DNA from 3 places in the Bacillus sp. EB106-04-04-XG123 genome. Region 1 is predicted to be linked to each of the others. Evidence: riboswitches for the same ligand, from Rfam matches in the RefSeq annotation. Region 1 holds a riboswitch; each other region holds the start of a gene.
What was found. Region 1 has a riboswitch for thiamine pyrophosphate ahead of tenA (thiaminase II). Riboswitches for the same ligand answer to the same signal wherever they lie in the genome.
Positions count from the first base shown of each region.

Region 2: linked by a shared signal. The riboswitch ahead of thiC (phosphomethylpyrimidine synthase ThiC) and the one ahead of tenA (thiaminase II) in region 1 are both predicted to bind thiamine pyrophosphate.
Region 3: linked by a shared signal. The riboswitch ahead of tenA (thiaminase II) and the one ahead of tenA (thiaminase II) in region 1 are both predicted to bind thiamine pyrophosphate.

Region 1 is NZ_JBYTDZ010000002.1:778,285-782,619, forward strand. Features, by position in the region: gene AC3WTB_RS09375 (energy-coupling factor transporter transmembrane component T family protein) at 1-2, opposite strand, end outside; gene AC3WTB_RS09380 (ABC transporter ATP-binding protein) at 1-1,590, opposite strand, end outside; gene AC3WTB_RS09385 (ECF transporter S component) at 1,565-2,164, opposite strand; gene tenA (thiaminase II) at 2,161-2,847, opposite strand; TPP riboswitch at 2,935-3,038, opposite strand; gene AC3WTB_RS09395 (hypothetical protein) at 3,095-4,222, opposite strand.
Region 2 is NZ_JBYTDZ010000005.1:307,172-311,506, forward strand. Features, by position in the region: gene AC3WTB_RS16520 (YhcN/YlaJ family sporulation lipoprotein) at 285-902, shown strand; gene AC3WTB_RS16525 (LysE family transporter) at 948-1,580, opposite strand; TPP riboswitch at 1,816-1,924, shown strand; gene thiC (phosphomethylpyrimidine synthase ThiC) at 2,051-3,811, shown strand; gene AC3WTB_RS16535 (hypothetical protein) at 3,847-3,993, opposite strand; gene AC3WTB_RS16540 (hypothetical protein) at 4,185-4,335, shown strand, end outside.
Region 3 is NZ_JBYTDZ010000001.1:704,913-709,247, forward strand. Features, by position in the region: gene thiO (glycine oxidase ThiO) at 1-1,082, opposite strand, end outside; gene tenI (thiazole tautomerase TenI) at 1,066-1,683, opposite strand; gene tenA (thiaminase II) at 1,658-2,368, opposite strand; TPP riboswitch at 2,447-2,556, opposite strand; gene AC3WTB_RS03680 (monovalent cation:proton antiporter family protein) at 2,616-4,335, opposite strand, start outside.

The DNA of each region.
Region 1 (4,335 bases):
AATCGTCAGCACATCCTTTCTTTCTGCCACATAGCGATAATGTAAAGGAGCTCTCAGCTGATAAGCATCGACAAGTTCCTGATTTGAAAATAAATCATAAGGGGTGCCATCATATACATGCTTGCCTTGATGAAAAAGAAGCACTTGATCGGCACATTCATCGACAAGCTCCATATCATGTGTAACCATCACAATGGTCGTGCCATGGCGCTGCCGCTCTTTTAAACGCCTCATTAATTCCTTCGCCGTTTTTTCATCCTGCCCGAAAGTCGGTTCATCTAACAGCAATACATCTTGATCAAAAAGGAGCATCGTGGCAACACTCAATCTTCTTTTTTGCCCTAAACTTAAGGTGAAGGGATGTGCTTTTGCATGCTTCTCTAAACCGAACTCTTTCAGCAGCTGAACCGTTTTTTCTTGTACGACTGATTCTGGCCAGTTTCGCTGTCTGCCGCCAAAGGCGATTTCATCGAATACTGTGTCTTGTATAAATTGAAGCTCCGGATTTTGAAACACAAAGCCTGCTTTTTCATAGAGTAGTCGGTCAGACCATTTTTTAAGGTCTGTTTCTTTTAAGTAAATATGACCTTTTTTAGCTGGCTCTAAGCGGATCAAATGTTTGAGACACGTACTTTTTCCGCTCCCATTTTCTCCAATAATCGCCACCCAATCTCCTGCTTTGATATCAAGCTGAAGGTTACTCATAATCCTTTTTTTCCCGTAGCTTAATTGAAGATTTTCTGTACGAATCATTGTCTCTCGTTCGATTGACGGCACTTTTTCATGCTGCGCTTTTCTTGCTTCATAGGTTTGCATAAAGGTTTGACTCAGTGGATGAAATGGATCTTGAATAATCGTGGACCATTTCTCGGGAAATAATTTTGGCCGCCAAATTCCTGCCTCTTTCATTTCTTCCTCATATGTCACGAGCACATCTTTTGGAGCTCCATCTGCTAAAATGCTGCCTTGATCATCTAATAAAATCACCCGATCCATCCATTCGATGACTCCGTCAAGCACATGCTCTACAAAAATCATGGTTTGCTGCTGATCGGCTGCAAGCTGCTGCAGCAGTTGAAATATGTCCATTCTACCTGCCGGGTCAAGCTGTGCGGTTGGTTCATCAAAGAATAGAACATCCGGCTGTAATGCTAGTAAACAAGCAAGTGCCAATCGCTGCTTCATGCCGCCAGATAAAGTGTGAATCTCTGTATGCGGATCGACATTCAGTTGGACTTTTTGCATGAGCTGCTGAATGATGTCATCCATCTCTTCACGTGGGACGGAACGATTCTCTAAGCTAAAGGCAATTTCTTCATTGACGCGGTGCATACAAAACTGAGAGTCTGGATCTTGAAACATGACGCCTGTATGTCTTTGTAACACCACTTCGCCCTGCATGTCAGCTTCCACATGCTCTGGAATGATTCCAGCCAGAACCGAAATGAGCGTGGATTTCCCGCTTCCGCTCGGTCCTAAAATAAGCACCTTTTCCCCTTTTTGAATCGTAAGAGAGATTTGATGCAAAACTGGCTTAGGCTGTTCATAAAAACGGACAGTCAGATCATTGCACGCGAGAAATGAATTCATGCTGTTCACCTTTATTTCGTTTTTCTTTCATGATGGCATATTGATTGAGTACACCAGTTTTGGATAGTGCCTCCACCACCACTTTCGCAAGGCATCCGCCAAGTATCATTCCACTAATGATTTGAGTCACAAGCGTCATAAGTAAAACTTGAGGCGTATAATATCCGAAGCCATTTGCCACGAGACTGTACGCCATCGCTCCGATAGCGGCAAAGGCACCAGACAGCATCAGTGTCCACATGCGGTATCGTTTATACCCAAAAAGAGCGAAGGCGATTTCTGCCCCAAGCCCTTGGCATACACCAATCAGCAGAGCTGAAAGTCCGAAGTGGCTGCCTGTCAATAATTCCACAGCCGCGGCAGCTGTTTCCGCAATCAGGGCAGCCCCCGGCTTTTGAATGATATACGCAACGATTGGACTGGCAATGACCCATATTCCAAACATGATATTGCCTCCTGCTGGGCCAACAAGTGCTGTAATCGGTAAGTAAAGTGTGGACCATCCTAAATAGATCACACCGCACGCAACGGATAAAATCACGGCAAGGACGACTTCTTTCATCTTCCATGTCATGATGTATGCACCTCCAGTTGAACTGGCCACTCTTCAACAGTAAAGGCCATTTCCCAAAACTTGTACTCGAGCTGGCAGCTTAAGATAAAATGCTGTTTCATTTTTTCCTTTTCCTTCTCACTTGCTGCTTCTGCCAATTGATCGAGCCGTTTGCAAAGCTCACCTGTGACAGAATCGGTTAACCCTCCATAAAACGTGATCCATTCATAAAACGGATGTGACAGGTCTGGCTGCACATCTGTGAGCATTCGTTTCCCTATTTCCCAATATGTCCAAGGACATGGAAGCAGGACAGCGATGATTTCACCAAGCGTACCTTCCTGTGCGACTTGCAGCATGTGATGAATATAGTGATGAGCACTCGGAGCCAAAGAAGCACCTTGGAGCTCATCATACGCTACTCCTGCCACTCGGCAAAGGTTTTGATGAGGGTGCGTTTCACTATCTAGTACAAACGCAATCTGCTGATGAAAAAACGCAATATCCTCTCTGTCTGTACATCTGCTGAGCGCTGCTGCATAAATTTTAATGAATGCTTGTAAGTATTCTGCATCCTGTTTGACATAATGAATGATCTGTTCCTTTTCCAGCTTTCCTGCTGCCAGGCCTCTAACGAACGGATGCTGATAAATGGCTTCAAATAACGGTTCTGCTTCTTTCCTTAATTGCGTAGAAAATGTCATAAAAAAAGCCTCCTCTTCTTCAGTTGAATAAATGAAAAAGCCACCCCAAATGGAGCGGCCTTCTTATCGATTCAATCATGAATAAGACAAGGTCCAGCTCCACTTCCCTCCGCTAGTACGAACTAGATCAGGTTCAAAGGGTCCAAGATTTTCTCTTGTCTCAGTCATACATGACTCCCCTAGTGGACTTTTGTCATTTAATTATCTTTACTCTACACATGTGGCGATTTGATGTCAACCGCCTTTCTTAATTCAACGTTCTGATTGTTGGCAGTTTCTCGATTCCTGCAGCATAGTAGAAATTCAACACACTGAAGAAATCAATTGGCTTTCCTGTTTTTAAATCTACAGCTAAAATATGATCACCGTAATTTGTCATATCATCAATATCTAAGCGTCTTGGTGTTGTCTTCCCAAGTGTATCAACAAAGCTACTATGGTAGTACTGCCCGCTAGCAAACGATGATTCATGATACATAAATAAAGTCTCCACATCTAAGTAGACGAGAATGGCCTCTGAGGAACTTGCGTATGGAGCAGAGTACGACACTGGTGCCGAAATACTTTTCACCTTCACACTGTCAACAGAATGAGTTCTCTGTTCATATTTTCCATCATATGAGAAGTAAAATACACGCTCCCATTTATAATCGGCGGTCTTAGATTGTTTGTTATACACTTTTGTACCATTTGCGAAAACATCCCCATTGGCATACGTAGCGACAAAGTATTGCAATGTTGATGACAGGGATTCAGCACCTGTGAAATTTGGTGGGTTTTTGGCATTTACCTGTAATGTATATGAGTCTCCAAAGTCTCCACCACTGGTAATACCAAACGCATAATCACCCGCTGGTAAATTGCTTAACGCAAGCAGACTGCCTGCCGGTTGAATAAGATCCGTTGGGTAGGCTTGTCCTGTTTCATAATCAACAACAAACAATTGAACGAAATAATCAGGGTTTGAAGAAGTAATCCGGCTGATGAGTGCCTGAGGTGAAGATGTGCTTAAAAACCATAAATCAACTGGGTCTTCCTCTGTTAAGACAGCCGATTGATTTATGGCTAGTCCATCAATGGAGCGAACGGCAGACGTGCGCATTTTGCCATCTTTAGCAGCTTTTCGTTTGATACTGATTCCTTTCTTCTTATTCACTTTAAATGATTTTTTCACTTGCTTCTGTTGGATAGCGGTTCCTTCATCCTGCTTCAAAAACGACTCTTGCACTTGCTGAATCGCTTTTTCTGTCAGGAGTGATTGTTTCCCACTTGATTTTGGTGCTTCTTCTGCTTTTAATGCTGGTGAAAACAAACCTGTTGCGATGAGTAAAACAGACAGTAAAGCTGCAGTGATTTTGACATAAAATGCTCTCACAGGAACATCCCCTTTTCCTCTTTTGGGTTTTTTACCCTGTGATAATTTTACCATTATTCCAATCATTGTTTTGGTCTTTTTTGGGACATTTTTATAACAAAAAAACCAGCCGC
Region 2 (4,335 bases), on a different contig from region 1:
CGCATTCGTTGTCAGGTCTGCGCTCCGGTGCTCACGAATGTCAAATTCGCTCCGCTCCTGTGCTCGTCCTTCCTAGAATGCATAGGTTTTCTATCACGCTGAAAAGAAGACAAAAGGTTAAAATCAAGAACATTTTAGCCTTTTGTCACCATACCAGAAGGAACGATCTCAATCGTTCCTTTTTTTGTTTATAACTGACAGCTTGATTTTCTTCCTAACTGTACATGCTAAAACAGAGCCTGTTTCGCGCTCATGAGATTGAATTTGTACAGGGGGTTTTTCGTTTGAAACAAAAATGGCAAAAAACAATCGCATTAGTGCTTCTTCCTATTGGGTTAACAGCATGTGGTACAAATGACAATGCAGGTGTAGATACAAGGCATAATCAATCAGGTCAGCCGGTCGGATATCATTCGAATAACCGTGCAGATGACAATAACCAAGATCATCAAGGACCAGTTTCTGAACTCATGGAAGGGATGAACGGTGGGAATACAACGAATGTTGATTATCGCACCCGTCCTCAAGCCGATGATCGAATGCCTCTTGCAGGTGGAGATGGACGCTACAGTCATGGAGATATGAACTATCATAACCAAATGTCGTTCTCAGGCTACGATAAACAAGAGAACATCCAGCGTTCAAGAAAAATTGCCAACCGCGTCAATAAAATGAATCACGTGGCAGACTCTCAAGTCATGGTGACGGATGAGAATGTGTATATTGCCATTAAATCAGATGGCCGCCTGACGTCAGAAGGCGTATCACAAGTAGAAGAAGCAGCGACTCGTTATGCAGATGGAAGAGCAGTCCAAGTCATGAAAGATGAAGGTGCATTCACACGCTTTAGAGATATGAGAAGAACGCAATTTGAAACAGGACAAACAGGCATGACCCGATAGTTTGACACAAAAAGGCTAAAGTTCATCACGAACTTTAGCCTTTTCTTAAAAATAAACCTTGATGCCTATATAAAATTCGTAAAAGAAATAACAGCCAAACCCTAATAATAAAATACCAGCAATAATGGATGTCCACTTGATCATCGTCCGATTCATCACTTTTCTTGTTAAGGATACAAGTGTGAGTAGACCAATGTCATGAAGGAGAATCCCTGCCAAAATACCGCCGGCAGCCAGCATAAATTCAGATGAATCTGTTTTTGTATAAGCATCCGCAAGTACAGCACCAAAAACAGAAACCCAGAACACAAGATTTCCAGGAGATACCGCCACGAGCAAGCCGTTTCGATATGTTTTCGCGAATGATTTATTGACCTTTTCTCCTGCTAAATGAATATCTTGATCCGCATTTTTAATGGAATCATATGCAAGAATCATTAAAAATACAGCTCCAATCAGCCAGAGCGGGATTTGAACAAACGGCAAAGATAAAAACTGAGCAAATCCAGCATATAAAGCCAAGATGAGTAATAAGTCTATGGTCATACCGCCTGCTCCGACAGTTAAACCATGAAAAAATCCGTTTTTCAGTCCCTGTTTTGTCATTTCAACCGTGATTGCTCCAACAGGCAGAGCAATTGAGAATCCTACGACGATAAATGTGAGAAATGTTTGCAATCGACTAGAACTTCCTTTGAATATATTGTATAAAAATTCTCCGTTTAGATTAATTATACATAATAGGAGAAAAGGATCAATGATTATTTCAGATTTAATTGAAATGAGTGAGATAGATGATGTATAGAAGACTGTATATCAACATGATCCATAATGCTTGTAGGGGAAAGGAACTATTTTCCTGAATCTTCTTTTCTTCATGATTTCTCTATGCTACACTGATGTGGAAATCAATAAAAGTGACTAGGGGTGCCCGCAAAATGGGCTGAGAGAGAAGTTTAGCTTCTTAACCCTTTGGACCTGATCTGGCTCGTACCAGCGTGGGGAAGTTGAAGATGATGCATGTATCATATCAATAATATGCATGTTTATTTCTGACGACGAAACCAGGTTCTTTAAATAGAGCCTGGTTTTTTGCTGGTGCTGATTCCATCCTGTCCGGTGACAAGAAGAAAAGGAGAGAACAGCAAATGAAAGAAAAGAAAAGTGTCCCATCCAATCAATCATTGTTATCCAGCTTTGACGGCAGCCATAAGGTGTATGAGAAAGGATCAAGACCCGATATCTTAGTGCCAAAAAGAGAGATCACGCTCTCACATACTGTGACAGAGGCGGGCAACATAAAAAATGAAGCAGTCCGTGTATACGATACGAGTGGACCGTACACCGATGAGAACGTTCATATTGACGTCACAAAGGGGTTAAAGCGTCTTAGGGCAACATGGATTGAAGAAAGAGGAGATACAGAAAACTATGAAGGGCGTCATGTAAGACCGGAGGATAATGGATACCGTTCAAAGGGGAATGAATCTATTCATTCTATCCAGACTGATTTTCATCATATGCCACTCCGCGCGAAACAAGGAGCGCGCGTGACGCAAATGCATTATGCCAAAAAAGGCATCATTACGCCTGAAATGGAGTTTATCGCAATAAGAGAAGAGCTAAGCCCTGAGTTCGTTAGAGAGGAAGTAGCGAGCGGAAGAGCCGTCATTCCTTCAAATATTAACCATCCAGAAAGTGAACCAATGATTATCGGAAGAAATTTTCATGTCAAAATCAATGCGAATATTGGCAATTCAGCTGTCACGTCATCCATTGATGAAGAGGTTGAAAAAATGACATGGGCGATCAGATGGGGGGCAGATACAATGATGGATCTGTCTACTGGAAAGGATATTCATACAACGAGAGAATGGATCATCCGGAATTGCCCAGTCCCAGTAGGAACCGTTCCCATCTATCAGGCCCTTGAAAAAGTGAATGGAGTCGCAGAAGATTTGACGTGGGATGTGTACAGGGACACATTAATTGAACAAGCGGAGCAAGGTGTAGACTATTTCACGATTCATGCTGGCGTACTGTTAAGATATATTCCGCTCACTGTCGATCGGGTGACTGGAATTGTTTCAAGAGGCGGTGCAATTATGGCAAGATGGTGTCTTGCTCATCATCAAGAGAATTTCCTCTACACTCACTTCGAAGACATTTGTGAAATTATGAAAAAATATGATATCGCCTTTTCACTTGGAGATGGACTTAGACCAGGCTCGATTGCTGATGCCAATGATGAGGCGCAGTTTGCAGAGCTGGAAACGTTAGGTGAGTTAACAGAGATTGCTTGGAAACATGATGTGCAGGTAATGATTGAAGGGCCCGGACATGTCCCAATGGATAAAATCAAAGAGAATGTGGACAAGCAAATGGACATTTGCAAGGAAGCACCATTTTATACGTTAGGGCCTCTTACAACAGATATCGCACCTGGGTATGATCACATTACATCCGCGATCGGTGCGGCCATGATCGGCTGGTACGGAACAGCAATGCTGTGCTATGTAACGCCAAAAGAGCATTTAGGTCTGCCGAACAAAGAAGATGTGAGAGAAGGCGTGATCGCCTATAAAATTGCTGCACATGCTGCTGATCTAGCAAAAGGACATCCTGCGGCTCAAAAGCGCGATGATGCTTTATCGAAAGCGAGGTTTGAATTTAGGTGGCGGGACCAATTCAACCTGTCACTTGATCCAGAAAGAGCCTTGGCGTTCCATGATGAAACATTGCCTGCCGAAGGCGCTAAAACCGCTCACTTTTGCTCGATGTGCGGACCGAAGTTTTGCAGTATGAAAATTTCTCATGATATCCGCAATCAATCTGAAGAAGTGAAAAGAGAGATGGAAAAGAAGGCGAAGGAGTTTGTCAGTCAAGGAAGTCAAATTTATCATCCATAAAAAAAGAACCTCGCACGATGCTGTGCGGGGTCTTATCAAACCGCTGAAAAGGCTTTTCTTAAAAGGTGAAAAAATGGCTTTGTTGCATATGCCATCATGTCCACACTCGGAATGAGAGCATCTGTTAAATGAAAAAAGACTGTTTTTCTTTCTGGAGATGTTCGTTTCTCTTTCTGCTTCATCAAGGGCAGCCTCCTTTTTCACTAATATACTTCTTTGCAGATATGAGAGATAGATATGTTGTGTGAATTTAAACAAAATTTAAACTTCTTGGGTTTGAATGGAAAGAAGGAGGGGAAACGAGTTGAATAGAGAATGAATGAAAAGAGCTGATCTATTTGACCAGCGAACAAGAAGAGTGGAAGGTGATCTTATGATGAAAGTATTTAAGGTAACATTTCATATGAACAATGGGGAAGTGCTTGATTTCGAGCTCAAACGTCCAGCTACCTATGATGTGTATAAAAAAATTGAAGAAGCCAATCATTGGTTTAAGCTGAATAATGAAATCATTAATCTATTAA
Region 3 (4,335 bases), on a different contig from region 1:
CGAAATGCGTGAAGCCATTCCTCTTTGACCGGTTTGTCTAATATGAGGTCACGAATGATTTCTCCAGTAATCGGCGCAAGTAAAATGCCATTCCTGTAATGCCCTGCAGCAAAAAGAATACGCTTGTCTTCTGGATGTCTTCCGATATAGGGATGCCGGTCGTTTGTCGCCGGACGAAGGCCTGCCCAGCACTCTTCAATCGGCATCTCTTTAATAGAAGGCATAAGCTGAGACGCCTTTTGAATCACAGTTTCCACTCCGCCAAGCGTTGGAACAGCCTGCCACTCGTTTGGCTTCATCGTTGCACCGATAACAAGCTTTCCGCTATCTCGCTGAACGATATAACAATGATCATGATAAATGGTGTGTGCGAGCGCTGGACCGTTATTCCATACAGACACACATTCTCCTTTTACTGGATAAAGAGAATGCGATAATCCGAGCTCTTCAAAAAAACGGCCAGACCATACACCACTTGCAACTGTCAGGTCATCACATGTGAATGTGCCCTTCGTTGTTCTGACAGTTAACACTTCTTTGTCCCGCTTCACTTCGATCACAGGTGTACACTCTTTCACATCTGCTCCGTACCGGACCGCCGCCTGCCACAAAGCCCTGCATACAGCGTAAGGCTCCACATGCACATCCTCTTCAATCAAACCTGCTCCCAGCATGTGATCTGTTACTTGAGGCATGCATTTTTTTACGCTGCTTGCGTCAAGCCACTTAAATGTAGACAAATGCTGCATCCGGCAAAGGGCCTGCTTCTCTTCTTCAGTAAAGGCGACCTTCATAATGCCGCCTGCTGAAGTCCGAATATCAATGCCTGATTCATGCAAAAGATCGACCTTTAATTTTTCGTATAATGCCTGGCTTGCTCTGCCTGCCTGAAAGAAAATATCCTCATGCCCCTCTCCTTCAGCATGTGCACCGAGCATCCCGGCAGCCGCACTTGTCGTTTGCTTCCCTATCTCATTCGCTTCAAATAAGACCACCTGTTTTCCTGCTTTTGCAAGGTGATAGGCGATTGACATCCCTATGATTCCACCACCAATGATTGCAACGTCATAATGCTTTTTCATAAGGATTCTCCTTTACCTTTTCAGAAAATGCTTGTGCCATCATACGCGGCTGATGATGAGTAAATATCCCAGACATGACAGCGATTCCTTTCACATGAGCATGTTTCAATTCTGGAACTCGTTCTGGGGTCATCCCGCCGATGGCCACCACTGGAATTGTTAGTGCAGAAGTCAGTTCTTTCACAAGCTGTACACCTCTTGCCTGGAGTCCTGGTTTACAAGAGGTGTCATATACGTGCCCAAACATGACATACTCTGCTCCATTTTTCTCTGCTGCTTTCGCTTCTTCTATCGAATGGACGGACACCCCTGCATGAAGGTGAGGGAATTTTCTTCGCAGCTCCTTCGGCGAAAAGCTATGGCCCGGAAGATGCACCCTGTGAATATTGGTTAGCAGCGCCACGTCTACTCGGTCATTGATCACGAGCTTTTCTTTCGGTACACCTTCTAAAAGGAGATTCTTCACGAGATCAACAAGCTCACCTGCTGTTTTAGACCGTTCCCGAATATGAATAAAATCCACTTCAGACGCAATGGCTTTTATTTGTTTGATCAGTTCACCCGCAGGAAGCGAATCATTTGTCACTGCGTGGAGTTCCATTTGCACCAACCCCATCTAAGCATGCTGTTTGCCACAATTCTTTTTGATACGCCATCTCCCAAAAGTGATATTCGTAATAGCTTGAAATCACAAAATTTTCTTTCATATTGGCGCGTACATGTTCTGGTGCTTTTTCTGCTAGTTCATCAAAGCGGTTCACCTGTTCGAAAACGAGTTCCTTAAACCAATCGCCTCCATATGTCAAAATCCATTCTTGGTAAATTGGATGGTCAGGTGTTGTTTGTTTCAGCTTTTCACCTACCTCATAATAGAGCCAGTAACACGGTAATAACGCGGCTAAAATCTCTTCAAACCGTCCGCTTTTTACAGACCGGTACATATGAGAGGTATACGCATAAGCAGTCGGGGAAGGCTTAAAGTTCTCAATGGCTTCATCAGAAATTTGCAGAAGCTCTGTAAATTTCCTATGCAGGGACAGCTCTGCTTCATACGTGCCCTGGGCATGATACGCCATTCTGCCCGTCGTATGTAAGTCCTCACTAATCGCCGCTCCATATGCCTGCACCTTTGCAAAATGAGTTAAATAATACGAATCCTGCATCACGTAATAAGTGAAACGATCGAGTGAAAGTGTGCCATCCCCAATCCCTTTGACAAAAGGATGCGTAAAGCTTCCATTCCACCATGTTGCTGCAGCCTCTTTACATTCTGTTGAAAACGTCATGTTCCTCTCCTCCTGTTTTTCCATATAAAAAAGCCACTTTCCGCGTGGAAAGTGGCTTGGAATTTGTAAAAAGCATAGTCAAAAACCGCACCACTTCCCTACGCAGGTATGAACCTGTTCAGGTAATGAGGGTCTAAAAGTCGACACTTTTATCTCAGCCCTTTTAAAGGACTCCCCTAGTGGATCAAATATATGATGTTGTACCTCTATCTTAATCAGGAATTGTTCATTGGTCAAGCGTTCATTGTCATTCTAATTGCGCTCTTAGTCCTGCCACATACTCCCTGGAGCCCGATACAAGCACACGGTCGCCGCTTCTAAGTGTCGTATCTCCATGCGGTACTAAGCTGTCTACTCCTCTGAAAATACGGACAAATACCAAGTCACCGGTGAAAGGAAATTCTCTCAGCATGACATTATGATAACGATGATTGTTCATTTGAATTTGATACAAAGAAGAATCCTCATTTGTTAGCAATCGAATCGCATCAGGTGCTTCAATCAAAGCTCTTAGCACCGTTTTAGATGAAAGGAAAGTAGAAAACGTATCAATGCCCGCTTCCTTCAATGTCAGCTCTGCCTCAGCTTTGTTGACACTTGCAATGACTTGTTTTGAACCTTCTTCTTTTGCAAATAAAGCAATTTCCTTATTTTTTGTCTCACTGCCTGTTGCGACGACAAGGACATCCTCTTGGCCGACGCCAGCCTTTCTCAGCGTCTCATCGTCGTATTGTTCAATTGATTCGACTTCAAAGATAGAGTCTGCCAGCAGTGCTTCCTTATTTTCTTGAAACACATGCAAAATCCGAATGTCATATTCATCCTGATGCAAATCAAGTGTGACAGGTAAGGTCAGCTGATTTGCACCAATAAAGGTCACACGCTTCTTATGGCTCGCCGCTTGTTCTTTTTTAAAGAGCGCTTTAAACCAAACAGGTGTTAAAATACTCGTTAGCACAGCAACTAAAATCAGCGCTCCAGACATTTTATGATCAATGACACCGAGCCGCTCACCAATCGTCGCAGCTGCAATGACGAGAGATAACGTTGAAGTTAATAAAAAGCCGGAGCCGATGACCTTATTCATGTCATACCATTTTTTCAAATAAAGAATTGGGATGAGCTTACTGATAAGCAACGCAATAAACAGCAGCGGAATCATGATCATAATCGTCGGATCCTTAAACAGTGCCCATATATTCAGATCCACTCCGACCATCACAAAAAAGATCGGGATTAAAAATCCGTAGCCAAATGAATCCAGCTGCTGAACGAGCTCTTTATTTGGCGAAAGAAGGGACACAAGTACGCCAGCTAAAAACGCCCCAAGAATATTTTCAGCCCCGAGTGATTCAGATAAGGCAACTAAGACTATAATGAGAGTAAAGATTGCCCTTGTCCCAATTTGCACGGTTCCTTTTGACATCGACTGAAAAATTGACTTTGTCTTAAATACGCGGCCAAATAAATAAAGAAGAATGCCTGCAGCAAATAATAAGAGCAGAAGCCACATGTTCCCTGTTCCATCTCCATAAATGGAGGAAAACACAGCAAGTAAAATCATCGTGACCAAATCAGCAATGACAGCTACAAGCAGAATGATTTGACCGATATTCGTCTGCATCAACTTTTCCTCTTTTAAGGTTGGAACCACTACGCCTAATGAGATGGTAGAGATAATGAGCGTCATTAAAAAGGCATTTTGGATAAACCCTGCGAGTACAAACGCATAGGACAGGATAAAAGAAATACAAAATACCCCAAGAAAAATAATGGTGGCTGCTTTAAATGTATTTGGTTCTTTTAAACCATTTGGAAGTTCTCGTGCTTTCTTCTTTGACTCAAAAGAAGAAAAATCTATTTCAAGTCCACTTAAAAACATCAGAAAAATAAAACCGAGCATGGATAATGTATCTAACCACGCATCATGTTCGACAACCAGTTGAAGACCGCTTTTCCCAATGATG